DNA from 3 places in the Enterobacter sp. TMH.L2 genome. Region 2 is predicted to be linked to each of the others. Evidence: predicted binding sites of a transcription regulator. Region 2 holds the regulator's gene; each other region holds the start of a gene.
The links. Region 2 encodes CRP, which controls carbon source genes, mostly activating them, when cyclic AMP is high. Its sites were predicted from a motif close to ATGTGANNNNNNTCACAT; they were not measured.
Positions count from the first base shown of each region.

Region 1: the regulator CRP is predicted to act here: its motif matches at 2,413-2,430, upstream of ACREYP_RS00280 (PTS mannitol transporter subunit IICBA).
Region 3: the regulator CRP is predicted to act here: its motif matches at 5,563-5,580, upstream of ACREYP_RS11685 (sugar transporter).

Region 1 is NZ_CP193791.1:54,056-64,135, reverse strand. Features, by position in the region: gene mtlD (mannitol-1-phosphate 5-dehydrogenase) at 1-91, opposite strand, end outside; gene ACREYP_RS00280 (PTS mannitol transporter subunit IICBA) at 235-2,154, opposite strand; gene ACREYP_RS00275 (NAD(P)H oxidoreductase) at 2,621-3,220, opposite strand; gene ACREYP_RS00270 (LysR family transcriptional regulator) at 3,321-4,211, shown strand; gene ACREYP_RS00265 (glutathione S-transferase) at 4,277-4,885, shown strand; gene selA (L-seryl-tRNA(Sec) selenium transferase) at 4,955-6,343, shown strand; gene selB (selenocysteine-specific translation elongation factor) at 6,340-8,175, shown strand; gene exaC (acetaldehyde dehydrogenase ExaC) at 8,311-9,849, shown strand; gene fdhD (formate dehydrogenase accessory sulfurtransferase FdhD) at 10,060-10,080, opposite strand, start outside.
Region 2 is NZ_CP193791.1:223,906-233,985, reverse strand. Features, by position in the region: gene ACREYP_RS01070 (ABC transporter ATP-binding protein) at 1-1,055, shown strand, start outside; gene ACREYP_RS01065 (LysE family translocator) at 1,097-1,699, opposite strand; gene ACREYP_RS01060 (hydrolase) at 1,760-2,776, shown strand; gene ACREYP_RS01055 (YheU family protein) at 2,778-2,996, shown strand; gene ACREYP_RS01050 (phosphoribulokinase) at 3,087-3,956, shown strand; gene ACREYP_RS01045 (OsmC family protein) at 3,993-4,397, opposite strand; gene crp (cAMP-activated global transcriptional regulator CRP) at 4,710-5,342, shown strand; gene ACREYP_RS01035 (YccS/YhfK family putative transporter) at 5,405-7,489, shown strand; gene argD (bifunctional acetylornithine/succinyldiaminopimelate transaminase) at 7,492-8,712, opposite strand; gene pabA (aminodeoxychorismate synthase component 2) at 8,802-9,365, opposite strand; gene ppiA (peptidylprolyl isomerase A) at 9,491-10,063, opposite strand.
Region 3 is NZ_CP193791.1:2,428,707-2,438,786, forward strand. Features, by position in the region: gene ACREYP_RS11660 (methyl-accepting chemotaxis protein) at 1-1,142, opposite strand, end outside; gene sad (succinate-semialdehyde dehydrogenase) at 1,345-2,736, opposite strand; gene ptrR (putrescine utilization regulator PtrR) at 2,838-3,707, shown strand; gene ACREYP_RS11675 (SDR family oxidoreductase) at 3,708-4,544, opposite strand; gene ACREYP_RS11680 (PhzF family phenazine biosynthesis protein) at 4,667-5,458, opposite strand; gene ACREYP_RS11685 (sugar transporter) at 5,655-6,854, shown strand; gene ACREYP_RS11690 (MarC family NAAT transporter) at 6,901-7,569, opposite strand; gene marR (multiple antibiotic resistance transcriptional regulator MarR) at 7,757-8,191, shown strand; gene marA (MDR efflux pump AcrAB transcriptional activator MarA) at 8,212-8,604, shown strand; gene marB (multiple antibiotic resistance regulatory protein MarB) at 8,643-8,855, shown strand; gene eamA (O-acetylserine/cysteine exporter) at 8,899-9,801, opposite strand; gene ACREYP_RS11715 (MFS transporter) at 10,000-10,080, shown strand, end outside.

The DNA.
Region 1 (10,080 bases), 170 kb from region 2:
CGGCAAAAGTCAGCTGCAGACCGGCGTCCGCCAGCAGTTTACCGATAAAGCCACGACCGATATTACCTGCACCAAAATGTAATGCTTTCATTGCGTTAACCTTCCTGATTATTTCACCCGTGAGGGCTGGGGTAAGGATACTGTATGCGAATCCCCTCACCCTAGCCCTCTCCCAAAAGGGGAGAGGGAGTAATGCTTTGCACCTGCTGCCCCTCAGGGGTGAGGGGCAGGGTCTTATTTCTTACCGGCCAGCAAATCCAGCACTTCCTGGACGCTGGTGGTGTGCGCCAGGCGCTCAATCACCGACTCATCATCCAGCGCGTTGGTCAGGCTGGTGATGACCTGGATGTGTTCGTTATTGCGGGCTGCAATACCGATCACCAGGCGAGCCACGTCTTCCGGCTCTTCACCGAAGTGAACGCCTTCCGGGTACTGGCAGAACACCACGCCGGTTTTCAGCACGCGGTCTTTTGCTTCCACGGTGCCGTGAGGAACCGCGATACCTTCACCCAGGTAGGTCGGGGTCAGTTTCTCGCGCTCAAACATCGCGTCCACGTATTCCGGCTGCACGTAGCCGCCGTTCACCAGCTGTTCACCAGCGAAGCGAATCGCTTCTTCTTTGTTGCTGGCTTTCAGGCCGAGGAACACGTTACCCGCGCCCAGCTTGAACACCGCGTCTTCGCTGGAAACAAAGCTGTCTTCCAGGCTGTGCATGACTTTTTCTTCTTTCTGACTCAGATTCTGGGAAGCCACCAGACGCTCAACCAGGTTAGCGTACAGGCTGCTGTCGAGGAAGTTGGTCAGGGAGATATGCTGCGCCTGCGGCACCTGGCGCATCGCACGCTCGGTCAGGTCGCGGTGGGTAATCACCAGGTCAACGTCGTCCGGCAGGCTGTTGATCGCGCAGTTGGTCACGGAGATATTTTTCAGGCCAGCGTCGTTCACTTTCTTACGCAGCACGCCTGCGCCCATGGCGCTGGACCCCATCCCTGCGTCGCAGGCAACGATGATTTTACGCACGTGGCTCAGGTCGTTAGACAGGCCAGCACCTACCGCCAGCGGCGCTGAGCCACCTTTGGATTCGGCTTTCATTTCCTGCATACGGCGAGCCGCAGCTTCGATGTCGTCTTCTTCTTTCACTTTGCTGGTTTTCAGCAAGATGGCGGAGACCACGAAGGAGACAACCATTGCCGCACAGATAGCCGCGATGTTAGCGAAGTACGCGCCTTTCGGCGTCATTGCCAGTACCGCCAGGATAGAACCCGGGGAAGCCGGAGACACCAGGCCGCCGTTCAGCACGGTCAGGGTGAACACGCCGGTCATACCGCCGAGGATAACGGCCAGGATCAGACGTGGGTTCATCAGCACGTACGGGAAGTAAATTTCGTGGATACCGCCCAGGAAGTGGATGATTGCCGCGCCGCCCGCAGACTGCTTAGCGTTACCGCGCCCAAAGAACATGTACGCCAGCAGAACACCCATACCCGGACCCGGGTTCGCTTCAATCAGGAAGAAGATGGATTTGCCCAGCTCGTGGGACTGCTGAATACCCAGCGGCGAGAAGATACCGTGGTTGATGGCGTTGTTCAGGAACAGGATCTTAGCTGGTTCTACAAAGATAGACGCCAGCGGCAGCATGTCGTGCACAACCATGAAGTTAACGCCTGCCGCCAGAACTTTGGACAGGACTTCAACCGCCGGGCCGATGCCGAGGAATGCCAGAATCGCCAGGATCATCCCGATGATACCGGCAGAGAAGTTGTTCACCAGCATTTCAAAGCCGGATTTGATTTTACCGTCGACCCATTTGTCGAAGTGCTTGATTGCCCAGCCGCCCAGAGGACCCGCAATCATTGCGCCGAGGAACATCGGCATATCTGCCCCGACGATAACGCCCATGGTAGTAATCGCACCCACCACGCCGCCGCGGTCACCGCCAATCAGGCGACCACCGGTAAAGCCGATCAGCAGCGGCAGCAGGTAAGTGATCATCGGGCCTACCAGCTTCGCCAGCGTTTCGTTTGGCAACCATCCGGTAGGAATAAATAAGGCCGTGATAATACCCCAGGCGATAAACGCCCCGATATTTGGCATAACCATATTGCTGAGGAAACGACCAAAGCTTTGCACTTTGATCTTGATATCGGATGACATACACATACCCCTTGTTGGTGTTCCGCGCTGAAAAGCAGCCCGAGGTTTATTGTTAACGTAGCGGCAGGGTCGCCGGCCTTATGCAGTAAAGTGACGCGAATCTGGCACTGAATCGTTAATCTGTCCAGCAACCGCCTAATTATGTGATTTAGATCACTAATACTCAGGGATCCACCTTCCACATTGAGTGATGACGATCACATAATTGCAGTGTAAAAAAAGTACACCGTGGAATTTTTAACCCTGACTGACCTTTTAATGTGACTAAAATCACATTTTGTTATGACGTCTTTGTTATTTATTTGTGACCTACTTCACAAAGTATTTTGGGGCAGATTAATCCTAATGTGATCCAGTTAAAATCTGGGCGTTGACAACAAACGGCGGGCAAGAAAGGGATGAAAGTAAATTACAGCGAAGCGGCTGGCAGAAAGCGCGACGTTGAATGCCGCGCTGGAATGAAAAGTTAGTTATCTAAGTCCGCGACAATGCCGCGCGCCTGAGCAAACAGCTGCTGGTAATGGGCGTCGCTGTCGCCAATCCCCTCTTCCACGCCGATGGTGTTATAGAGGAACTCAATTTTTGCATCTTCCACGCCCAAATATCCCATTGAGCCGTGAATATAATCGGCCATGTTTTTTTCCCAGCCATATTTCACAAACCCGGCCTGTGAGCCGCCGACCAGCGCCACCCAGCGGATTTTCTTATTGCCCAGCGTGCTGCCTGGCCCGTAGCCCAGGCCGAAGTTCCACACGCGATCCAGATAGCCTTTGAGCATGGCCGGGAAGCTGTACCACCACACCGGGAACACGATCACCACGGTGTCTTTATCTTCTAACTCGCCAAACAAGCGATGAACTTCCGGGGAATACTGTTTCTGCGGGTTGTTCCAGTCCGGCTCATCTTCCATGCCCAGCGCCGGGTTAAAGCCGCTGCGGTACAGATCGAGGGAGGAGACGTTAATGCCGCACTCGGCCGCCTCGCCCTGAATTTCCTGCACCACCTGCGCGGTTAGCGACTCACTGCGCGGGTGCGCCCAAACAATATACATATTCTCTGATTTCATGGAGTTATCTCAGACAGTGGGGATGTACGTTCACTTTACGACCGCTGGATAATTCTGTAAAACGTAGTATTTGAGATGGGTTAATGAAGGATTTTCACTAATGGCGCTGAATTTTACCGACTTCGCGACCTTTATCGCCGTGGCGCGGCACAAAAGCTTTCGCGCCGCCGGAGACGAGCTGGGGCTGTCTCCTTCGGCGATCAGCCACGGCATCAAACAGCTCGAGCAGCGCCTGAAAATTCGGCTGTTCAACCGCACCACCCGCAGCGTCTCGCTGACCGAGGCTGGCAACAACCTCTACGAGCGCCTGCGCCCGGCCTGCGACGAGATTCATACTATTCTCGATGAGGTGAACTCGTTTCGGGACACGCCGATGGGCACCCTCAAAATCAACAGTTCGCGGCTGGCTTCACGCCTTGTGCTGATGCCGCTGGTCGCCGGGTTTACCGCCCGCTATCCCGACATCAAAGTCGAAGTGACCACCGACGACAGGCTGGTGGACATCGTGAGGCAGGAGTACGACGCAGGGATACGGCTGAGCACCACGGTGGAAAAAGACATGATTGCCGTTCCCATCGGCCCAAAAGCGAGGATTTGCGTCGTCGCCACGCCGGAATACCTGGCGCAAAACCCTGCGCCAATGCACCCTCGCGAGCTGGTTAACCACTGCAGCGTCATCTTTCGTTTTCACAGCGGCCGCCCCTATTGCTGGGAGTTTTACGGGCCGGAGGGCAAGCTGGAAGTGACGCCGTGCGGCAACATCATCGTGGACGATCTCGACTCTGAGCTGGGAGCGGTGCTGTGCGGCGCAGGCATCGGCTATCTCTATCAGCAGCAGGTAGAAGAACACCTGGCAAGCGGCAGGTTGGTTTCAATGCTCGAAGACTGGCTGCCTGCGCTGCCGCCGTTCCAGTTCTATTACCCAAATCGGCAATACATGCCCAGCGCGCTGCGTGCCTTCGTTGATTACATAAAAGCGCAGCAGGCGTAGACTTTTTCACCAATGTTGGGTATCTGTTTCATACTTACCTCAAGTTGGCAAAAACGGATAATGTCATGAAACTGATCGGTAATTACACCAGCCCCTACGTGCGAAAGATCTCGGTCATCCTGCTTGAAAAAGGCCTCAGTTTTGAATTTATTAACGTCAACCCGTGGGTTGGCGACAGCCCGGCTCCGCAGTACAACCCGCTAGGCAAAGTCCCTACGCTTATCACCGATGAAGGCGAGCGCTGGTTTGATTCGCCGATCATCGCCCAATACCTTGAGCTGCTAAACATTGCGCCAGAGCTCATTCCGCACGACCCAAAAGCGGCGCTGAAAGTGCGCCAGCTTGAGGCGCTTTCCGACGGCATTCTGGACGCGGCGTTAACGTCGGTGCGTGAGAAACTGCGCCCGGCGGAACAGCAGTCTGAAGAAGTCCTGGTGCGTCAGCGCGAGAAGATTGGCCGCGCCCTCGACCTGCTGGAAGAATACGCCGCCGACGGCACCCTGGCCGCCGAGCCGCTCGATCTGGCCAGTATTTCCGCGGCCTGCGCAGTGGGCTATCTTAATTTCCGCCGCGTTTCACCGGGCTGGTGCGTGAACCGCCCTCACCTGGTCAAGCTGGTAGAACAGCTGTTCCAGCGCGAGAGTTTTGCCCGTACCGAACCGCCCGCGGCATGATCTGCGGCCAGGACAGGGGACGCTGTCCCCTGTAATATCGCCCACAAATTTCTTAATTCAGTCCTTGCCATGACGACAGCTCAAACACTTTTTAGCCATCTTCCGGCGACCGACCGCCTGCTGCGCGAAGCCGCCTTTACCGCCCTGCTTGCCGAGTTCGGCCATACCCGCGTGGTTGCCACGCTGAGAACGCTGCAAAACGAAGCGCGCGAGCACATCCGCTCGGCAAGCAAGCTGCCGGACTGGAGCGAGGACTGGGCGAAGAAAACGCGTAGCGTGCTCGAGGCCAGCCAGCGCAGCGCTCTCCAGCCCGTGTTCAACCTGACCGGTACCGTGCTGCACACCAATCTTGGCCGGGCATTACAGGCTGAAGAAGCTATCGCGGCAGTGACGGAATCCATGCGCTCCGCCGTCACGCTGGAATATTCACTGGACGATGCCGGGCGCGGCCACCGGGATCGCGCCATCGCCGACCTGCTTTGTGAGCTGACCGGGGCGGAAGACGCCTGCATCGTCAATAACAATGCGGCGGCGGTTCTGTTGATGCTGGCGGCCTGCGCAGACGGCGGTGAAGTGGTGGTTTCTCGCGGCGAACTGGTGGAGATTGGCGGCGCGTTTCGCATCCCCGACGTCATGCGTCAGGCGGGCTGCGGGCTGGTTGAAGTCGGCACCACCAACCGCACGCACCTGAAAGATTACCGCGCGGCAGCAGGGGAAAATACCTCGCTGCTGATGAAGGTCCACACCAGCAATTACCACATTGAAGGCTTCACCAAAGCCGTTAGCGAGGCCGAGCTGGTTACGCTGGGCAACGAACTAGGCCTGCCGGTCGTCACCGATCTGGGCAGCGGCTCGCTGGTGGATTTAAGCCAGTGGGGCCTGCCGCCAGAGCCGATGCCGCAGCAGCTGATCGCCGATGGCGTGAGCCTGGTGAGCTTCTCCGGCGATAAACTGCTCGGTGGCCCGCAGGCCGGGATTATCGTCGGCAAAAAGGCGTTGATCGAGCGCATTCAGAGCCACCCCCTGAAGCGTGCGCTGCGGGCCGACAAAATGACGCTGGCGGCGCTGGAAGCCACACTGCGGCTGTACCAGCACCCGGAAACGCTGGTTGAACGCCTGCCAACCCTGCGCCTGCTGACCCGCAGCGCCGAAGATATCCACCGGCAGGCCAGCCGCCTGCTGCCCGCATTTGAAGAGCGCTTTGGCAAGCGGTTCGACGTGCGCGTTGAAGCGTGCATGTCGCAAATCGGCAGCGGCTCTTTACCCGTTGATCGCCTGCCCGGTGCCGCTCTGACCTTCACGCCAAAAGATGGACGTGGCACAACGCTCGCCTCGCTGACGCAAACTCTGCGCGCGCTGGAAAGGCCGGTGATTGGCCGCGTGGCCGAGGGCCGCCTGTGGCTGGATTTGCGCTGCCTCGAAAACGAAGCGCTGCTGCTGGAGGGACTCGCCCAGTGATTATCGCCACCGCCGGGCACGTCGACCACGGCAAAACCACCCTACTTCAGGCGCTGACCGGCGTGAACGCAGACCGCCTGCCGGAAGAGAAAAAACGCGGCATGACCATCGACCTCGGCTACGCCTACTGGCCGCAGCCGGATGGCCGGGTTATCGGCTTTATCGACGTGCCCGGGCATGAAAAGTTTCTGGCCAACATGCTGGCTGGCGTCGGCGGCATCGATCATGCCCTGCTGGTCATCGCCTGCGATGATGGCGTGATGGCGCAAACCCGCGAACATCTTGCGATTTTACAGCTGACCGGCAACCCGCAGATCACAGTCGCGCTGACTAAAGCCGACCGCGTGAGCGACAGCCGCATTGCGGAAGTCCGCGATGAAGTTACTGCATTACTGGGTGATACCCAGGCCGCAATCTTTGTGACCGCCTCCACCAGCGGGGAAGGCGTCGAGGCGCTACAGCAGCATCTCAAAGGGCTGGGCGAACGCCCTCATGCCACGGCACATCGCTTCCGCCTCGCCATCGACCGCGCCTTTACGGTCAAGGGCGCAGGGCTGGTTGTGACCGGCACGGCGCTGAGCGGCGAAGTCAATATCGGCGATTCACTCTGGCTGACGGGCGCAGAAAAACCGATGCGCGTGCGCGGCCTCCACGCTCAAAACCAGCCGGTAACCCGCGCGATGGCCGGGCAGCGTATTGCGCTGAACATCAGCGGTGACGCGGAAAAAACCGACATAAGCCGGGGCGACTGGCTGCTGAGCGACAAACCGCTGCAGCCGGTTGAGCGCGTCATCGTCGAGCTGCAAACGCTGCAGCCGCTCCAGCAATGGCAGCCGCTGCATATTCACCATTCTGCCCGCCACGTGACCGGGCGAGTTTCGCTGCTCGAAGGTAATCTGGCCGAGCTGGTGCTGGATGTCCCGCTGTGGCTGGCGGATAACGACCGCCTGGTGCTGCGCGATATCAGCGCGCGCATCACGCTCGCCGGAGCCCGTGCCGTGCAGCTTCATGCGCCACGCCGTGGTAAACGCCAGCCTGCCTTCCTGAGCTGGCTGGGTGAGCTGGCAGAAACCACCGATGACCAGCAAGCGCTGGGATCTCACCTGACGCGAGGCGCCGTTTTGCTCAACGAATTTAGCTGGGCGCGTCAGTTAACAACGCAAGGGCTTCAGGCCTTACTTGCGAAGCCGGGATACTTGCAGGCGGGCAACGCGCTGTTAAGCCCGGACGTGGCCGCTCTCTGGCAGCAAAAACTGCTCGACGCGCTGGCTCGCTACCACCAGCAACACGACGATCAGCCGGGGCCGGGGCGAGAACGCCTGCGCCGTATGGCGCTGCCCGCAGAGGATGAAGGCCTGGTACTGTCGCTCATCGAAAAAATGCGCGGTGAAGGCCTAATAATGAGCCGCCAGGGCTGGCTGCATCTGCCGGGACATGAACCTGGGTTTTCCTCAGCACAGCAGGCCGTGTGGGATAAAGTCGACGCCCTGTTCGGCGACGAGCCGTGGTGGGTCCGTGACCTGGCCAAAGAAACCGGTGAAGAAGAGCAGGTCATGCGCCAGCTGCTAAGATCCGCCGCTCAGCAAGGGCTGGTCACCGCGATTCTGAAAGATCGTTATTATCGGAACGATCGCCTGCAGGCGTTTGCCGATCTGATCCGCGAGCTGGATCAAACCCACGGCGCGACCAACGCCGCCGACTTCCGCGACAGGTTGGGCGTGGGCCGCAAACTGGCGATTCAGATTCTGGAGTATTTCGACAAAATTGGCTTCACCCGGCGGCGCGGCAACGACCATCTGCTGCGCGATAAGGCGCTATTTTTACCGGCGTAATATTCCATTCTGCGGGAAGAGGTCTGTCCTCTTCCCCAGGGAATCCGTGAAGCATGTCGTAAAGCCGACGCGAAATGGCGAAGAAACAGACAGCCCGAACTACCCTTGTGAGTGAACCATCACAAGGAGACGGCCATGACAAATAATCCTCCCGATACCCGTATTATTCCCGGCGAGTATGGTTTCCCGCTCAAACTTAAACCCCGTTACGACAACTACATCGGCGGCCAGTGGGTTGCCCCGGTTGGCGGCCAGTACTATGCAAACCTCACCCCGGTAACCGGCCAGCCGCTGTGCGAAATCGCCAGCTCCGGCAAGGCCGACATCGACCTGGCGCTGGATGCTGCCCACGCGGCTAAAAAGGGCTGGGGACAGATGTCCGTGCAGGAGCGCGCGTCTATCCTGCTAAAAATTGCCGACCGCATGGAGCAAAACATTGAGCTGCTGGCGACGGCGGAAACCTGGGACAACGGCAAACCGATTCGCGAAACCAGCGCCGCCGACGTGCCTCTGGCTATCGACCACTTTCGCTACTTCGCCTCCTGCATTCGTGCCCAGGAAGGCGGCATCAGCGAGGTGGATAAAGACACCGTCGCCTATCACTTCCACGAACCGCTTGGCGTGGTGGCGCAGATCATCCCGTGGAACTTCCCACTGCTGATGGCGAGCTGGAAAATGGCCCCGGCGCTGGCGGCGGGCAACTGCATCGTACTGAAGCCTGCGCGACTGACCCCGCTCTCCGTGCTGCTGCTGATGGAGCTGGTTGGCGACCTGCTGCCGCCGGGCGTGGTTAACGTGGTCAACGGCGCGGGCGGTGAAATAGGTGAATACCTGGCGACCTCCAAACGCATCGCTAAAGTGGCGTTTACCGGCTCCACCGAAGTCGGCCAGCAGATCATGCAGTACGCCACCCAGAACATTATCCCGGTCACGCTGGAGCTGGGCGGCAAATCCCCGAACATCTTCTTCGCCGACGTAATGGAAGAGGAAGACGCCTTCTTCGACAAGGCGCTAGAAGGCTTTGCGCTGTTCGCCTTCAACCAGGGCGAGGTCTGCACCTGCCCAAGCCGCGCGCTGGTGCAGGAGTCCATCTACGAACGTTTCATTGAACGCGCGATCCGCCGCGTAGAAGCCATTCGCTCCGGCAACCCGCTGGACAGTCGCACCCAGATGGGCGCGCAGGTGTCTCAGGGGCAGATGGAAACCATCCTCAACTACATCGACATCGGCAAGAAAGAAGGTGCGGATGTACTTACTGGCGGGCGCAGAAAAGCGCTGACGGGCGACCTGCAGGCGGGCTACTACCTTGAGCCGACCATCCTGTTCGGTAAAAACAACATGCGTGTGTTCCAGGAGGAAATTTTCGGGCCGGTGCTCGCCGTCACTACGTTTAAAACCGTGGAAGAGGCGCTGGAGCTGGCAAACGACACGGAATACGGCCTGGGCGCGGGCGTGTGGAGCCGTAACGGCAGCCTGGCGTATAAAATGGGGCGCGGCATTCAGGCCGGGCGCGTGTGGACCAACTGTTATCACGCCTACCCGGCGCACGCGGCGTTCGGGGGCTACAAACAGTCCGGGATTGGGCGCGAAACCCATAAGATGATGCTGGAGCATTATCAGCAGACGAAGTGCCTGCTGGTGAGCTATTCCGATAAGCCGCTGGGCCTGTTCTGAGGATTGACCCTCACCTTAACCCTCTCCCTGGCAGGGAGAGGGGACGAGTTAGCGTTGCCTGTTAGATATTTTCTCCTGGCTCGCCTGGGGAGAGGATTGCTCCACCTTTCACTTCTTTCCTCCCTCGCTCCTATGGGGAGAGGATTGCTTCATCTTCCACTTCTTTCCTCCCTCTCCCCTTTGGGGAGAGGGCCGGGATGAGGGGAAAACCTAGCGGAGCCGCTCAGGATG
Region 2 (10,080 bases):
AGCGCATGGAGCTGATTGCCCCGGCTCACGTCGATAACCCGTTTCACTTCAGCTTCCGTGCGCCAGAAAACCTTCCCAACCCGCTGCTGAGGATGGAAAAGGTCAGCGCAGGCTACGGCGAGCGAGTGATCCTCAACTCCATCAAGCTGAACCTTGTTCCTGGCTCGCGTATTGGCCTGCTGGGCCGAAACGGGGCGGGGAAATCCACGTTAATCAAACTGCTGGCCGGTGAATTACAGCCGCTGCAGGGTGACATCGGCCTGGCCAAAGGCATCAAGCTCGGCTACTTCGCCCAGCATCAGTTGGAATACCTGCGCGCCGATGAATCGCCGCTTCAGCATCTGGCTCGTATTGCCCCACGCGAGCTGGAACAGCAACTGCGTGACTATCTGGGCGGCTTTGGTTTCCAGGGCGATAAAGTCACGGAACAAACGGCGCGTTTCTCCGGCGGTGAAAAAGCCCGGTTGGTGCTGGCGCTGATTGTCTGGCAGCGCCCTAACCTGCTGCTGCTCGATGAACCGACGAACCACCTCGATCTCGACATGCGCCAGGCGCTGACCGAAGCGCTAATCGACTTTGAGGGCGCGCTGGTTGTGGTTTCGCACGACCGCCACCTGCTGCGCTCCACCACGGACGATCTCTACCTGGTGCACGACGGCAAAGTGGAAGCTTTCGATGGCGACCTCGAGGATTACCAACAGTGGCTGAGCGACCTGCAAAAACAGGAGAATCAGCCCGCGGAATCAGCGAAAGATAATGCCAACAGCGCCCAGGCCCGCAAGGACCAGAAGCGCCGTGAAGCCGAACTTCGCACCCAAACTCAGCCGCTGCGCAAGCAAATTACCCAGCTTGAAAAGCAGATGGAAAAGCTGAACGCTCAGCTTGCAGAAGTAGAAGACAAGCTGGCAGACAGCGCTATCTACGACCAGAGCCGTAAAGCCGAGATGAACGAATGCCTGCAAACGCAGGTAAAAGTGAAGTCGGCGCTGGAAGAGTGCGAGATGGAATGGCTGGATATTCAGGAACAGCTTGAACAGATGCTGCAGGCCGACTAAACGCGAACGTTTCCCTCTCCTCGCGAGGAGAGGGTTTGCCCTCAACGCCAGATAAGCAGCACGCAGGCGGCGGTTAACACGCCCATGCTGACGTTGAAAATAGCCCAGGAGCGACGGCTGCGCAGGAACAGGCCAATCAGGCTGCCAAAGGCTATCCAGATAACCCCGGCCACAATGTTCACCAGCGCAATCCCTACGCTAATCATCGCCACGGAATGCAGGTAGGCTGCGCCCGCCAGGCTGAAACTGGCTACCGCGCCCAGCGCCATCAGCCACGCTTTAGGGTTAATCACCTGCAGCAGGCCACCTTGCCAGAAAGGTACCGGAGACGGCGGGGCCGCATCCGTTTCCAGGCGCTCGTATTTCGCGGTGCCAATTTTCCAGGCTAGCCACAAAAGGTAAACGCTCCCGGCAATCTTCAGGATAAGGTGCAGAGCGGGGTAAAGCAGGATTAAGCTGCCTACGCCGAAGGCAACAAGCACTAAAATGCACTGCATTCCGAGCATGATGCCAATCATCAGCGGCAGGCTGCGGAAGAAACCGTAATTCGCCCCGGATGCGGTAAGTAGCGTATTATTAGGGCCAGGTGTGATGGCGGCGACCCAGAGAAAGCCCAGCATCGAAAGAAAAAGCGTTAAGTCCATGAATTGGGTGCTCCACACCCGAAGAATAATTAGCGAACTAAACGAAACTAACAGTGTGATATGGCCAGTACAAGTCCTTTAGAATTGAATATTCATCATGATGAAGGTGACGATTTCCGCCCGATGCGCGGACTCAGTAACCCGCATCTGCAAACCATGATCCCACGTTTGATTCGTCGTCGAATCAATTTCAAACCCCACTGGCAGCGGCTGGATATGCCGGACGGGGATTTTGTCGATCTTGCGTGGAGCGAAGATCCGCAAACCGCTATGCACAAACCTCGCCTGGTCGTGTTTCACGGACTCGAAGGCAGCCTCCACAGCCCGTATGCTCACGGCATGATAGAAGCGGCGAAAAAACGCGGCTGGCTGGGCGTGGTGATGCATTTTCGCGGCTGCAGCGGCGTGCCGAACCGTAAAGAACGCATTTATCACTCCGGCGAAACCGAAGACGGTACTTACTTCCTCGAATGGTTAAACCAGCGCTACGGTGAAGTCCCCACCGCCGCAGTTGGTTTTTCGCTGGGTGGGAACATGCTCGCCTGCCTGATGGCAAAACAGGGCGCTGCCTGCACGCTGAAAGCCGGCGTGATTGTTTCCGCCCCGCTGATGCTTGAGCAGTGTTGCTACCACATGGAGCAGGGCTTCTCGCGCGTCTATCAGCATTACCTGCTGAATCTGCTGAAGAAAAATGCCGCCCGTAAGCTGAAGAGCTACCCTGGCTCGCTGCCTATCGACCTCCGCAAGCTGAAAAGCCTGCGCCGCATTCGCGAGTTCGATGACTTAATTACCTCGAAGATCCATGGCTTTGCCGACGCGCTGGACTACTATCGCCAGTGCAGCGCCATGCCGCTTTTGCCGGAAATTGCCGCTCCGACGCTGATTATCCACGCCAAAGACGACCCGTTTATGGATCACCACGTCATCCCGGATCGCGAAACGCTGCCACCCAATATCCACTACCAGCTCACGACTTACGGCGGCCACGTTGGCTTTGTCGGCGGGACTCTGCTGCGCCCACAGATGTGGCTTGAGCAGCGCATTCCCGACTGGCTAACCCGCTTCCTGGACCACTGAAATGATCATTCCCTGGCAAGATCTCGACCCTGAAACGCTCGACAATTTGATTGAATCTTTTGTATTACGGGAAGGCACCGATTATGGTGAGCAGGAGCGCTCGCTGACGCAAAAAGTCGCCGACGTGAAGCGCCAGTTACAAAGCGGCGAGGCCGTGCTGGTTTGGTCTGAACTCCATGAAACGGTGAACATTATGCCGCGCGGGCAGTTTCGCGGCTGACCGCTGACTGGCAGGGTGATCTATACTGGCTGAAAAGTATAACAAGCAGATACAGATCTCTTTTCCGATCCCTCACGGAGTTTTCACCCTATGTCAGCCAAACACCCGGTTATTGCGGTCACAGGTTCCAGCGGCGCCGGCACCACGACCACCAGCCTCGCTTTCCGCAAGATTTTCCAGCAGCTCAACCTGCGCGCCGCTGAAGTTGAAGGCGACAGTTTCCACCGCTATACCCGCCCGGAAATGGACATGGCTATCCGCAAAGCACGCGATGCTGGCCGCCATATTAGTTACTTTGGGCCAGACGCCAACGACTTCGGGTTACTGGAACGAACCTTTATCGAATACGGCCAGACCGGCAAAGGGCAAGCGCGTAAATACCTGCATACCTACGATGAAGCGGTGCCGTGGAACCAGGTGCCGGGTACTTTTACGCCCTGGCAGCCGCTCCCGGAGCCCACTGACGTCCTGTTTTACGAAGGCCTGCACGGCGGTGTAGTCACCCCTCAACATAACGTCGCCGACTGCGTCGATTTACTGGTAGGCGTGGTGCCCATCGTTAACCTGGAATGGATTCAGAAACTGGTGCGCGATACCAGCGAACGCGGCCATTCACGGGAAGCGGTGATGGATTCCGTAGTGCGCTCCATGGACGATTACATCAACTTCATTACGCCGCAGTTCTCACGTACCCATATCAACTTCCAGCGCGTTCCGACGGTAGACACCTCTAACCCGTTTGCCGCGCGAGCCATTCCGTCGCTGGACGAAAGCTTCGTGGTCATTCACTTCCGTGGGCTGGACGACATCGACTTCCCTTATCTGCTGGCAATGTTGCAGGGGTCGTTTATCTCCCACATCAATACATTGGTGGTACCGGGCGGGAAAATGGGGCTGGCGATGGAGCTGATCATGGCCCCGCTGGTGCAGCGGCTGGCAGAAGGCAGGAAAATTGCCTGATGGCGTAAGGGCGGTCTGTATACCGCCCTTTTCTACTTAGGTTTCAATAATTTCGTAGCTGTGGCTAATCTCTGCGGCTTTCTCCAGCATCAACGTCACCGAGCAATATTTCTCTGCGGTCAGCTCAACGGCGCGGGCAACCGCACTTTCTTTCAGCTCTTTCCCGGTCACAACAAAATGCAAATGAATGCGGGTGAACAGACGAGGTGCTTCTTCACGACGTTCGGAAGTCAGTTTCACCTCACAATCCGTCACATCATGGCGGCCTTTTTGCAGAATCGACACCACGTCAATTGAGCTACAACCGCCCGCGGCCATCAGCAGCATTTCCATCGGGCTTGGCGCTTTATCCCCGGAGTCCCCGTCCATCAGAATTTGGTGGCCAGAAGCGGATTCGCCGAGGAAGGTCATGCCTTCCACCCATTTAACACGTGCCTGCATTTTACCTACTCCCGTAATAAAAATTTCTTTCAGATTACGCGTCTACGTGAAAACTGGCAACGTAAGGCGATCCAGGTCATGCTGAAACGAGACAATACAAGACACTAACCAAAAGCTATGCTAAAACAATCCGGATGCTGCTGCGATACAGAGACGTTTATGCCGTAAGCAGAGGAAACGACTAATTACAGGCCGCAGGGTTAACCTGCCCGCCAGCTCCCAGGGCTTGGGAAAATTTCACGATTGCAACGCCAGACAAGAGGTTCCGCGTCTTGTCTTTGGTAGCCAGTTTATAACAGAGGATAACCGCGCATGGTGCTTGGCAAACCGCAAACAGACCCGACTCTCGAATGGTTCTTGTCTCATTGCCACATTCATAAGTATCCGTCGAAGAGCACGCTGATTCACCAGGGTGAAAAGGCGGAGACGCTGTACTACATCGTCAAAGGCTCCGTAGCTGTTCTGATTAAAGATGAAGAAGGCAAGGAGATGATCCTTTCTTATCTGAATCAGGGTGATTTCATTGGTGAATTAGGTTTGTTCGAAGAAGGCCAGGAGCGTAGCGCCTGGGTTCGCGCCAAGTCAGCCTGTGAAGTAGCTGAAATTTCCTATAAAAAATTCCGTCAGCTGATTCAGGTCAACCCGGACATCCTGATGCGTCTTTCTTCCCAGATGGCGCGCCGCCTGCAGGTAACTTCTGAGAAAGTTGGCAACCTCGCCTTCCTCGACGTGACCGGCCGCATTGCTCAGACGCTGCTGAACCTGGCTAAACAGCCGGATGCCATGACCCACCCGGACGGGATGCAAATCAAAATCACCCGCCAGGAAATCGGTCAGATCGTGGGCTGCTCCCGCGAAACCGTTGGCCGTATTCTGAAAATGCTGGAAGATCAGAACCTCATTTCCGCCCACGGTAAAACGATTGTCGTTTACGGCACCCGTTAATTAGCCCTTATAAAGGCGTGTCGCTTCGGTAACACGCCTTTTTTGTCTCTACAATTCAGGCTATGTGGAAGAGATTAATTTACCACCCAGAAGTTAACTACGCGCTGCGGCAAACGCTGGTGCTGTGTCTTCCCGTGGCTGTCGGCCTGCTGCTTGGCAGCCTGCAAAACGGCCTTCTCTTCTCGTTAGTTCCCGCCTGCTGCAACATTGCCGGGCTGGACACGCCGCACAAGCGCTTCTTCAAACGATTGATCATCGGCGGCAGTCTGTTCGCTCTCAGCAGCCTTATCCTGCAGCTTCTGCTGCTTTACACCCACATCCCGCTGCCGGCGATATTGATCGTCATGGCTCTGCTGCTCGGTGTGACGGCAGAAATCAGCTCACTTCACGCCCGCCTGCTGCCCGCATCGCTGATCGCCGCTATTTTTACGCTCAGCATGGCCGGGAATATGCCGATCTGGAAGCCCATGGTGCTCTATATCTTCGGCACCATCTGGTACGGCGCCTTCAACTGGTTCTGGTTCCGGCTATGGCGTGAACAACCGCTCAGGGAGTCGCTCAGCCTGCTGTACCGCCAGTTGGCAGATTACTGCGAAGCAAAGTACAGCCTGCTGACCCAGCATACCGACCCGGAAAAAGCGCTGCCGCCGCTGCTGGCCCGCCAGCAAAAAGCCGTCGACCTGATCACTACCTGCTACCAGCAGCTGCATATGCTATCGGCCAACCAGCAAAACGGCTACAAGCGTCTGTTACGCGCTTTCCAGGTTGCGCTGGATCTGCAGGAACACATTTCGGTTAGCCTGCATCAGCCTGAAGAGGTGCAAAAACTGGTCGAGCAAAGCCATGCGGAAGCCGTGATCCGCTGGAATGCTCAAACCATCGCCGCGCGCCTGCGCGTGCTGGCAGACGATATTCTTTACCACCGCTATCCAACGCGCTTTACCATGGATAAGCAGATCGACGCCCTGGAAAAAATCGCCCGCCAGAATCCGGACAATCCAGTGGGGCAGTTCTGCCATTACCACTTCAGCCGCATTGCCCGGGTACTGAAAACCCAGCGGCCGCTGTACGTGAGGGATTTAATGGAGGACAGGGAACGCCGTTTACCGTTTTTCCCGGCCCTGAAAAGCTATCTCTCGTTTAAATCCTCCGCTTTGCGCAGCTCCGCGCGCTTAGGTGTGATGCTGACCATTGCCAGCCTGCTGGGCTCCTTCTTACACCTGCCAAAGCCGTATTGGATCCTAATGACGGTGATGTTCGTGACGCAAAACGGCTACGGTGCAACGCGGGTGCGCATTGTTCACAGGGCGGCAGGTACCATGGCAGGGCTGTGTATCGCGGGTATCACCCTGCACTTCCACGTCCCGGACAGCTACACCCTGCTGGCGATGTTAATGATTACGCTGGTGAGTTACCTGTTTATCCGCAAAAGCTACGGTTGGGCCACCATTGGCTTCACCGTCACGGCGGTATATACCCTGCAGCTCATCACCCTCAGCGCCGAGAGTTACATTATTCCCAGGCTGATAGACACTCTGCTCGGCTGCCTGATCGCCTTTGGCGGCATGATCTGGCTGTGGCCACAGTGGCAAACCGGCCTGCTGCGTCAGAACGCCCACGACGCGCTGGAGGCGGACCAGGACGCTATTCGGCTGATATTGAGCAACGATCCAGAGCCCACGCCGCTGGCCTGGCAGCGTATGCGGGTCAACCAGGCGCACAATGCGCTGTTCAACTCGCTCAATCAGGCGATGCAGGAGCCAGGATTTAACTCCCACTACCTGGCAGACATGAAACTTTGGGTGACGCACAGCCAGTTCATCGTCGAGCATATCAACGCCATGACCACGCTGGCGCGCGAACACAACATGCTGACGCCGGACCTGGCGCAGAAATATCTACAGTCTTGTGAGATTGGGTTACAGCGGTGCCAGCAAAGGCTGGAGTATGACGGGCCTGGCGGGTCGAACGACACGAATATCCTGGAATCGGACACGCTGCCCACGGGGCCGTTAAGCACCATGGAGCAGCATTTACAGCGGATTATTGGCCACCTGAACACCATGCATACCATCTCCTCGGTCGCCTGGCGCCAGCGGCCTCATCATGGGATCTGGCTCAACCGCCGTCTGCGACGCTCGGGTTAGCCTTAGCTGGCTACCACGCTGGCAACCGCTTTGGCGAAGCGCTGTATCCCTTCCAGGATATCCGCGTCCTCGACAATAAGCGAAGGCGCGAAGCGCATAACGTCCGGCCCGGCGTTCAATACCATCACACCTTCTGCCGCGCCAGCGTAGAGAAACTCGCGGGCGCGCCCTTTGTACTTCTCGTTAAGCTCTGCACCAATCAACAGCCCCATGCCGCGAATGTCGCTGAACAGATCGAACTGTGCGTTTATCTTTTGCAGTTGTTCAACGAAAAGCTGACGTTTGTCCGCCACACCTTTGAGGACTTCCGGCGTGTTGATGATATCGAAAGCCGCCCCGGCCACCGCACAGGCCAATGGGTTGCCGCCGTAGGTAGAACCGTGGCTGCCGACGTGGAACGCGGAGGCAATTTCATGGGTGGTCAGCATAGCACTTACCGGGAAACCACCGCCAAGCGCTTTGGCGCTGGTCAGAATATCTGGCGTGACGCCGTAGTTGATGTAAGCGAAAAGCTCGCCCGTGCGGCCCATGCCGGACTGCACTTCATCAAAGACCAGCAGCGCCTGGTGCTCATCACACAAATCGCGCAGCCCCTGCAGGAATTCCGGCGTCGCGGCGGTCACGCCACCCTCGCCCTGAATCGGCTCCACCACCACCGCGCAGGTATGATCGTCCATCACCGCTTTCACCGCCGCGAGGTCGTTATACGGCACATGAATAATATCGGCAGGTTTCGGGCCGAAGCCGTCGGAGTATTTAGCCTGTCCCCCCACGGAAACGGTGAACAGCGAACGCCCGTGAAACGCATTGTAGAAGGCGATGATTTTGCTTTTGTACGGGCTATGGCGGGTCGAAGCATAATAGCGAGCCAGCTTGAAAGCCGTCTCGTTCGCTTCCGTACCGGAGTTCATGAAGACGACGCGCTCGGCAAAGGTGGCATCAATCAGCTTACGGGCAAGTTTCAGGGCGGGCTCATTAGTAAAAACGTTGCTGGTGTGCCACAGGGTTTCACCCTGGGTTTTCAGCGCCTCCACCAGCGCAGGGTGACAATGCCCCAGTGCGGTCACGGCGATGCCTCCGGCAAAATCCACGTACTCCTTCCCGGCGGTGTCCCACACGCGGCTGCCTTTCCCTTTCACTGGAATAAATTCTGCTGGTGCATAAATCGGCAGAATCACTTCATCGAAGGTTGCCCGCGTAACCGCTGATTGTTCAGTTGTCATTTATTCCCCACCCGTTTTTATGCGTTAGACACCAATGAAAATATAATCACGAAATATGCATAAAAAACCAAAAACAGGCAAGTGACAATTCATCTCTGGAGGAAATTCGCCAGCAGCGCATGCCCCTGCTCGCTGAGAATACTTTCCGGGTGGAACTGCACGCCCTCAAGATCCAGCGAGCGGTGACGGATGCCCATGATTTCCTGTTTGTCCGTCCAGGCCGTGACCTCAAAACAGTCAGGCAGAGTATCGGGATCAATGAGCAGCGAATGATAGCGCGTCACGGTCAGCGGATTATTCAGCCCACGGAATACGCCGCTGCCGTTATGGCTGATGGCGGAGGTTTTGCCATGCATCACCTGTTCGGCCCGCACGATAGCCGCCCCAAACACCTGCGCAATAGCCTGATGTCCGAGACAAACGCCAAGAATCGGTAGCTGCCCGGCAAAGTGATTAATGGCGGCAAGTGAAATACCTGCCTCGGTCGGGGTACAAGGGCCTGGAGAGATCACCAACTTGTCAGGGGTCAGGCGCTCAATATCGTCCAGCCCAATTTCATCGTTACGCTTAACCAACACCTCCTCACCCAGTTCGCAAAAATACTGGTAGAGGTTCCAGGTGAAGGAATCATAGTTGTCGATAAGCAGTAACATGGCAGCTCCAGGGCAAAAAAGAACGCGCTATTCTAGTCGCTTTCCAACGCCAGGCTCACCACTTATTGAAATTCTCTGCTTCAGGGAAGGCGTAGCGCGGGCGATTGAGGCCCGCGCAGAAATACTTAAGGCAGGACCTTCGCGGAAAGAATCACGATAGGTTTAGTCGGCACATTCTGGTACGGGCCGACGTCATGGCTTGGCGCCTGGGAAATTTTATCGGCAACGTCCAGACCTTTGACCACTTTACCAAATACGGCGTAGCCAAAGTCACGCTGGCCGTGATCCAGGAAGGCATTATCGGCCACATTGATAAAGAACTGGCTGGTGGCGCTGTCTTTGTCTGCGGTGCGCGCCATAGAAATGGTGCCGCGGGTATTGCGCAGGCCATTGTCCGCTTCGTTTTTGATAGGCGGGTTAGGCTGCTTCTGATTCATATCTTCGGTGAAACCGCCGCCCTGAATCATAAAGCCCGGGATTACGCGGTGGAAGGTCGTGTTGTTATAAAAACCGCTGTTGACGTAATCCACGAAGTTTTTGACCGAAACCGGCGCTTTTTGGCTATTTAACTCAAGCTCAATATTGCCAGCCGAGGTGGTCAACAGGACGTGCGGATCGCCTTTTGCAGCCAGCGCCGCAGGTGAAAGCGCAGAGAGGGCGAATACAGCTGCAACAGCCGCCAGTGTCGATTTGAGCATGAACAATTCCTTACGAA
Region 3 (10,080 bases), 2.2 Mb from region 2:
ATCGCCACAATGCCGCGCATCTCAGAGGAACGGGTCACAATATCCTGCATTGACGTATTCACCGTGTGCATCATCTGGTCGCCACCGGCCACCATCTCACGCGCTTCGTCCGCGCGCTGGTTCGCCTGAATAGCGTACTGGCTGTTTTCCTGTACGCGGGATTCCAGCTCGGTGATATGCAGAGTGACTTTCTCCAGCTCCTGCTCCTGCTGTGAAGAGTGGGTAGACAGCTCGTTATTCCCTTCCGCAAGCTGGCCAATATTGCTTAACAGAATGGCCGAGGATTCCCGCACCTCTTGCACCAGTTGCTGAATGCCCTGCTGCATTTCCAGTACGCTGCCGTGCAGCTGCTTCACCTCGCGGTTAACCAGTCTTCGCTCAGCGGGGAGCCGCGACAGATCGCCGGCGGCCAGAATATGTAAATGTTCGATAAGGCTGCGCAGCGGGCGAATCACCCAGCGAGCCACGCCCAGCCAGACGGCAATCGCCACGACCAGTAATATACCCAGCGCGATAATAAACAGCGTTTGCGCCTGACTCAGGCTGTCCAGCAATGTGTGGCTGGCCGCAGCTGTTTGCTTCTCGCCTTCGGTCTGATAGCGCGCGTACTGCTCGTTGAAATCGGACTGGAAAGCCTGAATCGGCACTTCAAAGAACGCATCGATGGAGGCCTTCTTTTGCATCCCTTCCAGCTGTTCTTTCAATCCGCCGAAGAACAGCTGATAGCTGTTGGCCAGGCTCTCGCTGCCCGCCGGGTGAAGTTGCTGCCAGGCGGCAAAATTCTGCTGCGAAACTTTCAGGGCGGCGTCGGCCTCATCCACCAGGCTGTTCCAGCTGCCGACCGACCCGGTCTCTTTGTCCTGCATAAAGTAAACGCCCGCCCGGTTCAGCAGGTCACTGGTCATCAGCAGCGAGGTTCTCGCCTTCTCCATGACCACCTGCTGCTGATGAAGCTGGTTATTTTCGAGGACGCTCTGGCGGGTTTCGTGCAGGATGTTGGACAGGGACACGGTGGAGAGAACTTGTAGCACGGAAAAGAGTGCGATAACGCCAACCACCCCGCTCAGCAGCCCGAATTCACGAGGGCGACGGGCAAGCAGCCTGAAGGGATTTAAACGGCGAAAAATTTGACTTATGTTCATGATTTTCTTCAGTAACACAACGATGCCGCGAGTGTACTGAGCGAAAATGACAGAATTATTTCATTCTCATGACAAACAAGACCACCTTCAAGGCGGCCTTACTTTTTACTGATTGCGCGGGCATAAACCAGCATAACGTCTGCCCTTACCGGAGAAAACAAGCATTATTCCTCCCCGGCAAACCGACGCCAGGCGGGCTAAGCTAGCGCCTGTCTTTCCACACGGTCTGAATATTACAGAACTCATGCAGCCCGAAATGGGAAAGCTCGCGGCCAAACCCGCTCTTTTTCACCCCGCCAAACGCCACGCGCGGATCGCTGGCGCTATAGCCATTGATAAACACCCCGCCGCATTCGAGGCGTGCCGCCATCTCCAGCGCCAGCTGTTCATTCGCGGTATAAACCGTTGCGGACAGGCCATAATCGCTGTCGTTTGCCAGCTCAAGGGCATGTTCGCTGTCGCGGGCGACGGTAATCGCGGCCACCGGGCCAAACAGCTCCTGGCGGAACGCGGTCATCTCTGGCGTGACATTAGTGAGCACGGTCGGCGCATAGTAGTTGCCCTCGCCAGGCAGTTTATCCCCGCCGATCAGCAGTTTTGCGCCCTGCTTAAGTGACATTGTCACTTGCTCATGCAGTTCATCACGCAGATCGTAGCGTGCCATCGGCCCAATGCGATTAGCTTCTTCCTGCGGCGTACCAACCTCATAGTTTTTCAGCTCGGCAATAAAGCGGTCGGTAAAGGCGGCGGCAATTCCCTCTTCAACGATAAAGCGTTTCGCGGCGGCACAAACCTGCCCGGTGTTCTGGAAGCGCCCTGCCACGGCGGCCTTCACGGCTTCGTCGAGATCGGCATCATTCAGCACGATAAACGGATCGGACCCGCCCAGCTCCAGCACGCATTTTTTCAGCGCGGCACCTGCCTGGGCACCAATCGCGGCACCTGCTCTACCGCTACCGGTCACGGTGACGGCGGCCACACGCGGGTCGTTAATCGCCTGGCTGACCCCTTCCGGCGTCACGTTAAGCAGTTCGAACAGCGAAGGCACAAAGCCCGCGTCAACAAACATCTGGCGAATGAGTTCGGCGCAGCCCATCACGTTTGGCGCATGTTTCAGAATATAGCTGTTACCGGCCAGCAGAATCGGCACCGCCCCACGCAGCACCTGCCACAGCGGGAAGTTCCACGGCATTACCGCCAGGATCGGCCCCAGCGGACGGTATTCAATCACCGCCTTATTGTGTTCAACCTGAGTCGCTTCCGCCCCCAGCATGGCCGGGCCGTGCTCGGCATACCAGTCGCAAAGGTTAGCGGACTTCGCCACTTCAGCGCGCGCCTGCAAAATAGGCTTGCCCATCTCGGCGGTAATCATTTGTGCCATTGCTTCGCCGTGTTTACGCACCGCCGCGCCCAAATCACGCAGCTTTTGCGCACGTTCGTTAAGCGGGGTAACGCGCCAGGCGTTAAAAGCCTGCTGGTTACGGGCCAGCGCGGCATCAATCCGGGCGGCGTTCTCAAAAGGATAAACCGCAATCCGCTCACCGGTAGCGGGATTGCGTGAAATGGCGTGGGTTTGCCCGGTTACTGATTGCATGGTGGTGCCTCGACAGGTGAATGAGATGTTAACAGTAGCCTTGAGGCACAAAGTTTAAAAATGAATAATACTAAGCAAACCCTTCACGATTTGAGAAAGCCATGGACCTCACTCAACTGGAAATGTTTAACGCCGTCGCTGAAACCGGCAGCATCAGCGCCGCCGCGCAGCAGGTACACCGCGTCCCGTCGAACCTCACGACCCGCATCAAGCAGCTGGAGGCTGATTTAGGCGTGGCGCTGTTTATTCGCGAGAACCAGCGCCTGAAGCTCTCCCCGTCCGGCCACAGCTTCCTGGCCTACAGCAAGCGCATTCTGGCGCTGGTGGATGAAGCACGCATGGTGGTGTCCGGCGATGAACCTCAGGGCCCGCTGGCGCTGGGTTCGTTAGAAAGTACGGCGGCGGTGCGCATTCCTGGCGTACTGGCAAACTTTAACCAGCGTTACCCGAAAATCCACCTTTCTCTCACCACCGGGCCTTCCGGCGACCAGATTGACGGCGTGCTCGAAGGCCGCCTCGCCGCCGCCTTTGTTGACGGCCCGGTGCTGCATCCGTCCCTTGAGGGCCTGGCGGTGTATCGCGAAGAGATGACCGTCGTCGCGCCCGCCGATCATGCCCCTATTCTCAGCGGGGCCGACGTGAACGGCGAGAGTATTTACGCTTTCCGGGCCAACTGCTCCTATCGCCGTCACTTTGAGAGCTGGTTTCACGACAGCCAGGCTATGCCGGGCAAGATCCACGAAATGGAGTCTTATCACGGGATGCTGGCCTGCGTGATTGCCGGCGCGGGGCTGGCGCTGATGCCACGGAGTATGCTGGAGAGTATGCCGGGCAGCCATCAGGTGAGCACCTGGCCGCTGCCGGAGGATAAGCGCTATCTTGATACCTGGCTGCTGTGGCGCAGAGACGCCAAAACCCGCCAGCTGGATGCTTTTATTTCGCTGCTGGAATTGCCTTCGCAGGTGCCTTAACTAAGCCTTGAGATCCCCATACTTATAAGCGGCGGTCACCCCGCCGTCGATCAGGATATCGCTCCCGCTGATATAGGAGCCGTTCGGGCCAAAGAGAAACTCAGCCAGGGCGCCAATTTCGTCCGGCGTGCCGCCTCTTCCCGCCGGGGATTTCGCCAGCATGTTTCGGTAGAACTCCCCGCGTTCGACACTGTTCAGCTCGTCATAGGCCAATGGGGTATACACGATCCCGGCACTGATGCAGTTGATTCTCGCGCCTCGCCGCCCCCATTTTACCGCCTCGGCCATCACCCGCAGCGCATTGCCCCGTTTTGACACCTGGTAGGCATACAGGCTGTCGTCAATGGCTTTGACTCGCGGTAATTCCAGCAGCTTTTCCGGCGGCAGCGTTGCCAGCTCGTCGGCCTCGGCCTGCGTCAGCGCGTCCACATCCAGCCGGTGGCTGGACTGCGAGCCAATCACCACCCCGGAACCTCCCGCGCCAATAACCTTCCCAAACGCCTCAAACACCACTGCCGTCCCGTAAAGATCGACCCGGAGAATATCCTGAGCGGCAGCCTGGGAAGGTGAAAGCCCGGCGGTGTGGATCACGCCCTTCACTTCTCCGTGGCCACAAGCCAGACTCACGAGATTTTGAATCGATTCCCGCGAGCGAACATCAACCACGGTGGTGCTGACCCGGAAACCCGCCTGCTGCAACGTTTGCTGCGCGGTCTGGCTATTTTCCGGCGTGATATCGGCCAGCAAAATATGTTTGCCGGTGCCGACGCGGCGGGCAATCGCCTGAGCAATCGATCCGCTGCCGATAACAACGATAACGTCCTGGGAAGAAAGCATGTTTTTCTCCTGAATAGTGGAATGCAATAAGGCTAGCACGGCCGGATTCATCAATAATCGCCTCCGACGTGCTAGCCTTTATGAACTGCATTCATTAATCCCGGGGAATTTTGCCCGGCAAGTTAACGCAGCAGCACTTTCCCCACCAGATAGGTCACGGCCTTGCCGCCAATCAACACCCGGTCGCCCTTGTACTGGCAGCGCAGATCCCCGCCGCGGTAAGAGACCTGCCGTGCCAGCAGATGGGTTTTATTCAGCTTATCCGCCCAGTAAGGGATCAGCATGCTGTGAGCGGAGCCGGTGACGGGATCTTCCGGCACCGATTCTCCCGGGCAAAAGAAGCGGCTGACAAAGTCATACTCGCTTTCGCCTGCGGCGGTAATACAGACCATTTTCTCCAGCGGGATCATGGCGCTGATATCGGGCTGAATCGCCTCAACCTGCGCCTGACTTTCCAGCACCACCATATAATCACGCCCGACGCGCATCTCTTTACACTCGCTAATACCCAGCGTGGCCAGCAGCTCGGGCAGCGGCGTAATCGGCTGCGTTTCCCAGGCCGGGAAATCCAGCGTCAGCCACTCACCGCTACGCGTCACGGTCAGCGGGCCAACAAAACGCGTGCTGAAACGGATCGTCGCCTCCGGGTAATCCAGATGCTCGAAAATAACGTGGGAGGCCGCCAGCGTAGCGTGCCCGCAAAGGTTGATCTCCCCCTGGGTGGTGAACCAACGCAGCTCAAAGCCCTCATCCGTGGTCACAAAAAAAGCCGTTTCCGACTGATTATGCTGCTGCGACATTTTCAGCAGCGTTTCATCCGGCAGCCATTCGCTGAGCGGGCAAACCGCCGCCGCGTTGCCGCCAAACGTTGCGTCTGCGAAGGCGTCTACCATATAAAAGTCAATTGCTTGCATTGGCGTTACTCCTGCTTTTCATTGTTATTTTCTTCACCTCTACCATGACATACTCGCCCGAACTGTGCTGTTTTTTTTCTACCGTACCCAGGCGCTAGCCCCAAATGAGACATAAATCACAAAATGGGTTGTGTCGCCGATCTGATGGTTTTATGATCGCCCCATTCCTACCCCTTATTTACCTGCATATTCCCTTATGACAATTGCTACCGTTTCGCGCAAAACGGCGTGGCTGCGGGTCGTCACTCTCGCCGTCGCCGCCTTTATTTTTAACACCACCGAATTTGTGCCCGTCGGCCTGCTGTCCGACATTGCGCAAAGCTTTGGCATGGAAACCGCGCAGGTCGGGATCATGCTGACTATCTACGCCTGGGTGGTGGCCCTGATGTCGCTGCCCTTTATGCTGATGACCAGCCAGGTTGAACGTCGCCGCCTGCTGATTAGCATTTTCCTGCTGTTTATTGCCAGCCACGTGCTGTCGTTCCTCGCCTGGAACTTTACCGTGCTGGTCATCAGCCGCATTGGGATTGCTTTCGCCCACGCCATTTTCTGGTCGATTACCGCTTCCCTGGCCATTCGTATGGCTCCGGCGGGCAAAAAAGCGCAGGCGTTAAGCCTGCTCGCCACCGGCACGGCGCTGGCAATGGTGCTGGGCTTGCCGATCGGGCGTATCGTCGGGCAATATTTCGGCTGGCGTACCACCTTCTTCGTCATTGGCGTCGTGGCGGCCATCACGCTGTTTTGCCTGATGAAACTGCTGCCCAAACTGCCGAGCGAGCATTCTGGCTCGCTGTCGAGCGTGCCCAAACTGTTCCGCCGCCCGGCGCTGGTCAATATCTATGCCTTAATCGCGGTGGTGGTCACCGCGCATTACACCGCCTACAGCTATATCGAACCTTTCGTCCAGCAAATTGCCGGGCTTAGCGCTAACTTTGCCACCCTGCTTTTACTGCTGTTTGGCGGCGCGGGCATCATCGGCAGCGTGCTGTTTGGCAAATGGGGGAATAAATACGCTTCGGGGCTGGTGTCCGGCGCGATTGCGCTGATGGCCGCTTGCCTGGTCCTTCTGTTGCCCGCCGCGCAAAGCGAACTCACCCTTGCCGGGCTCAGCCTGTTCTGGGGCATTTCAATTATGATCGTGGCCCTGGGGATGCAGGTTAAAGTCCTGGCCCTGGCGCCGGATGCCACCGACGTGGCGATGTCGCTGTTCTCCGGGATCTTTAATATCGGCATTGGCGCGGGCGCGCTGGTGGGGAACCAGGTCAGCCTGCATATTTCCATGTCAGATATCGGCTTTATCGGCGCGATTCCGGCGCTTATCGCGCTGGTCTGGTCCATTCTGGTGTTCCGCCGCTGGCCGGTGGCGCTGGAAGAGCGGCCCCAGCCTACGCAGTAACAAAAATGCCCTCATCACGAGGGCATTTTTTTCCATCACGCTCAAATCAGGCGGGATAAGTTTTAATAATTTCCAGCACGCCGTTAATAATAAACTGCACGCCCATACATACCAGCAGGAAGCCCATCAGGCGGGAAATCGCTTCAATGCCGCTTTTACCCACCAGACGCATAATCGCACCGGAGCTTCGCAGGCTGGCCCAAAGAATCACGCCCACGGCCAGGAAAATCAGCGGTGGCGCAACGGTAATGACCCAGCTCGGGAAGTCAGAGCCCGCCCGCACCGTAGACGCGGAGCTGATAATCATCGCGATGGTGCCCGGCCCTGCCGTGCTCGGCATCGCCAGCGGCACAAAAGCGATATTGGCTTCCGGCTCTTCGCTTAACTCTTCCGACTTGCTTCTCGCCTCCGGGGATTCATGTGCTTTCTGCTGCGGGAACAGCATACGGAAGCCGATAAAGGCGACGATCAAGCCCCCGGCAATACGCAGCCCGGGAATCGAAATCCCGAAGGTGTTCATCACCACCTGCCCGGCGTAATACGCCACCATCATGATGGCGAACACATTCACCGAAGCTATGAGCGCCGTGCGATTGCGCTGCCGGCTGTTCATGTCCCCGGAAAGCCCAAGGAACAGTGCCACGGTGGTGAGCGGGTTCGCCAGCGGCAGCAGTACCACAAGGCCAAGGCCGATAGCCCTGAGTAAATCCATCATATTTTTATCCTTTTTTTGTCCTTTATTGAACAGCTATAGCGCAGGTTAGACTATAGCAGCCCGCAGTTTACTGACCGCTGTTGAAGCGTTTTAGCTTTTCGTGGCATCGGCTGAATCATCACGTTGACTTATACTTGCCTCGGCAATAGTATCTGCCGTGACTAATCTACTTGCCTGGGCAAACATAGTGAAAAGCACCTGTGATCTGTTTAACGAAATGATCCCCCTCGGGCGATTGATCCACATGGTGAATCAGCATAAAGATCGCCTGTTAAACGATTCGCTCTCCCCGCTGGATATCACCGCGACCCAGTTTAAGGTGCTGTGCTCCATTCACTATGAAGTGTGTATTACCCCAGTCGAGCTGAAAAAAGTGCTTTCCGTTGACCTCGGTGCGTTAACCCGAATGCTGGACCGCCTGCTGTGCAAAGGCTGGGTCGAGCGTTTGCCGAACCCCAACGATAAGCGCGGCGTTCTGATCAGGCTGACGCCGGAAGGCGTGGCGCTGTGTGAAGAATGCCGAAACCTGGTGGGGCTTAGCCTCCATAAAGAACTCACTAAAAACCTTACGGACGACGAAGTCGATACGCTTTATCGCCTGTTGAAAAAGGTATTGCCGTAAACCTGCAAAGAGGTGAAACGATGTCCAGACGCAACAATGATGCGGTCACAATTCAAAGCATTTTGGGGTGGATTGAAGAGAACCTGGAAACCCCGCTCTCGCTGGAGAAGGTTTCTCAGCGCTCAGGCTACTCCAAGTGGCATCTGCAGCGGATGTTTAAAAAAGAAACCGGCCACTCAATGGGCCAGTACATCCGCAACCGTAAGCTGACCGAAATCGCCCTGAAGCTTAAAGAGAGCAACGAACCGATCCTTTATCTGGCCGAGCGCTACGGTTTTGAATCGCAGCAGACGTTAACCCGCACCTTCAAGAACTACTTCTCGGTGCCGCCGCACAAGTACCGCGTAACCCGTCTCGCTGGCGAAGGCAAGTATCTGCACCCGTACAACCAGTATTGCAGTTTGTGTAACTAACGCATCACCGTCCGATTTACAGACGTAACCGAGGAAATATGAAAGTCATCTCCGCAGCCGCGCTCCTTCTGGCGCTGGCATCAACCAACGCTCTTGCGGAGCAGTCCGGCAGCTTCAACGCCACCCAGGCCAACTACGGCAACATGATCACCTGCTCCGGCAGTCAACTGTCTAAAGGCCCGCAGCAAACGGCAGCTGAACGTTCAGAAGAGCTGGGCTCCCCGTACTACCACGGTCATTCACGTTCGTAAGATAAAGGCTGACCCGCCCGATGCTGGGCGGGTGCCGCGAATATCAGGATGAGGCCCGCTTCACCGACCGGCCAAAACGCAGACCAAAAACGTTGATATACAGCCCGCCCATAATCAGCATCGCGCCCAGCAACTGCATTACCGTCAGCTTTTCACCGAGCAGCAACGCCGCGCTGGCCATACCCACCACAGGCACCAGCAGCGACAGTGGAGCTACGCGCCAGGTTTCATAGCGCCCCAGCAGCGTGCCCCAGATCCCGTAGCCCACAATGGTAGAGATAAACGCCAGGTAGATCAGCGACAGAATGGTCGTTGTATCGATGTTCACCAGGCTTTGCCGCATCGTTGCCGGGCCATCCAGCAGCCAGCTTGCCGCAAAAAACGGCAGCACCGGGATCAGCGCACTCCAGACAATCAGCGACATGATCGCCGGGCGCTGTTCATGCTGCATGATCATCTTGTTAAAGATATTGCCGAACGCCCAGCTCATGCCCGCCGCCAGCGTCAGCATAAAGCCGAGCAGCGCGACGTGCTGGCCTTCGAAACTGCCCTTAATCAGCACCAGCACGCCGAAGACCGCCAGGGTGATCCCGGCCAGCTGCTTAGCCTGCAGCCGCTCGCCAAAGAAAAACGTTCCCAGAATAATGGTGAAAAACGCCTGAGACTGCAGCACCAGTGAAGCCAGCCCGGCGGGCATGCCAAACTTGATCGCGGTAAACAGGAAGGCAAACTGCCCGAAGCTGATGGTCAGCGCATAGCCCGCCAGCAGCCGGAACGGCAGCTTTGGCCGGGCCACAAACAGCAGCGCCGGAAACGCCACCAGCAAAAAGCGCAGCCCCGCCAGCATCAGCGGCGGCATATTGTGCAGCCCCAGCTTAATCACCACAAAATTCACGCCCCAAATCACCACCACCAGCAATGCCAGCAATCCATCTTTACGCGTCATTGTCCCGCCCTGTATTTATTATCGATTTGTAAAAAAATAAACCTTATCCCCCTGAGTAAATAGATACAGATCCCACTTTTTGTCAGGAGTACAGATGTGATGTATCGTGCTTATGTCAGACTTGGTTGCTATACCAGGCTGATTTTTCGTGATAAATCTTTCTTGTTCTCTTACCTCACGATGACTAAACAGGCCGCCATGACCGCCCTCAGAAATCTGTTTGCAGGCAAACAACTTGCAACAACTGCGTTACTTATTTCTTCGCTGCTGCTGACTATC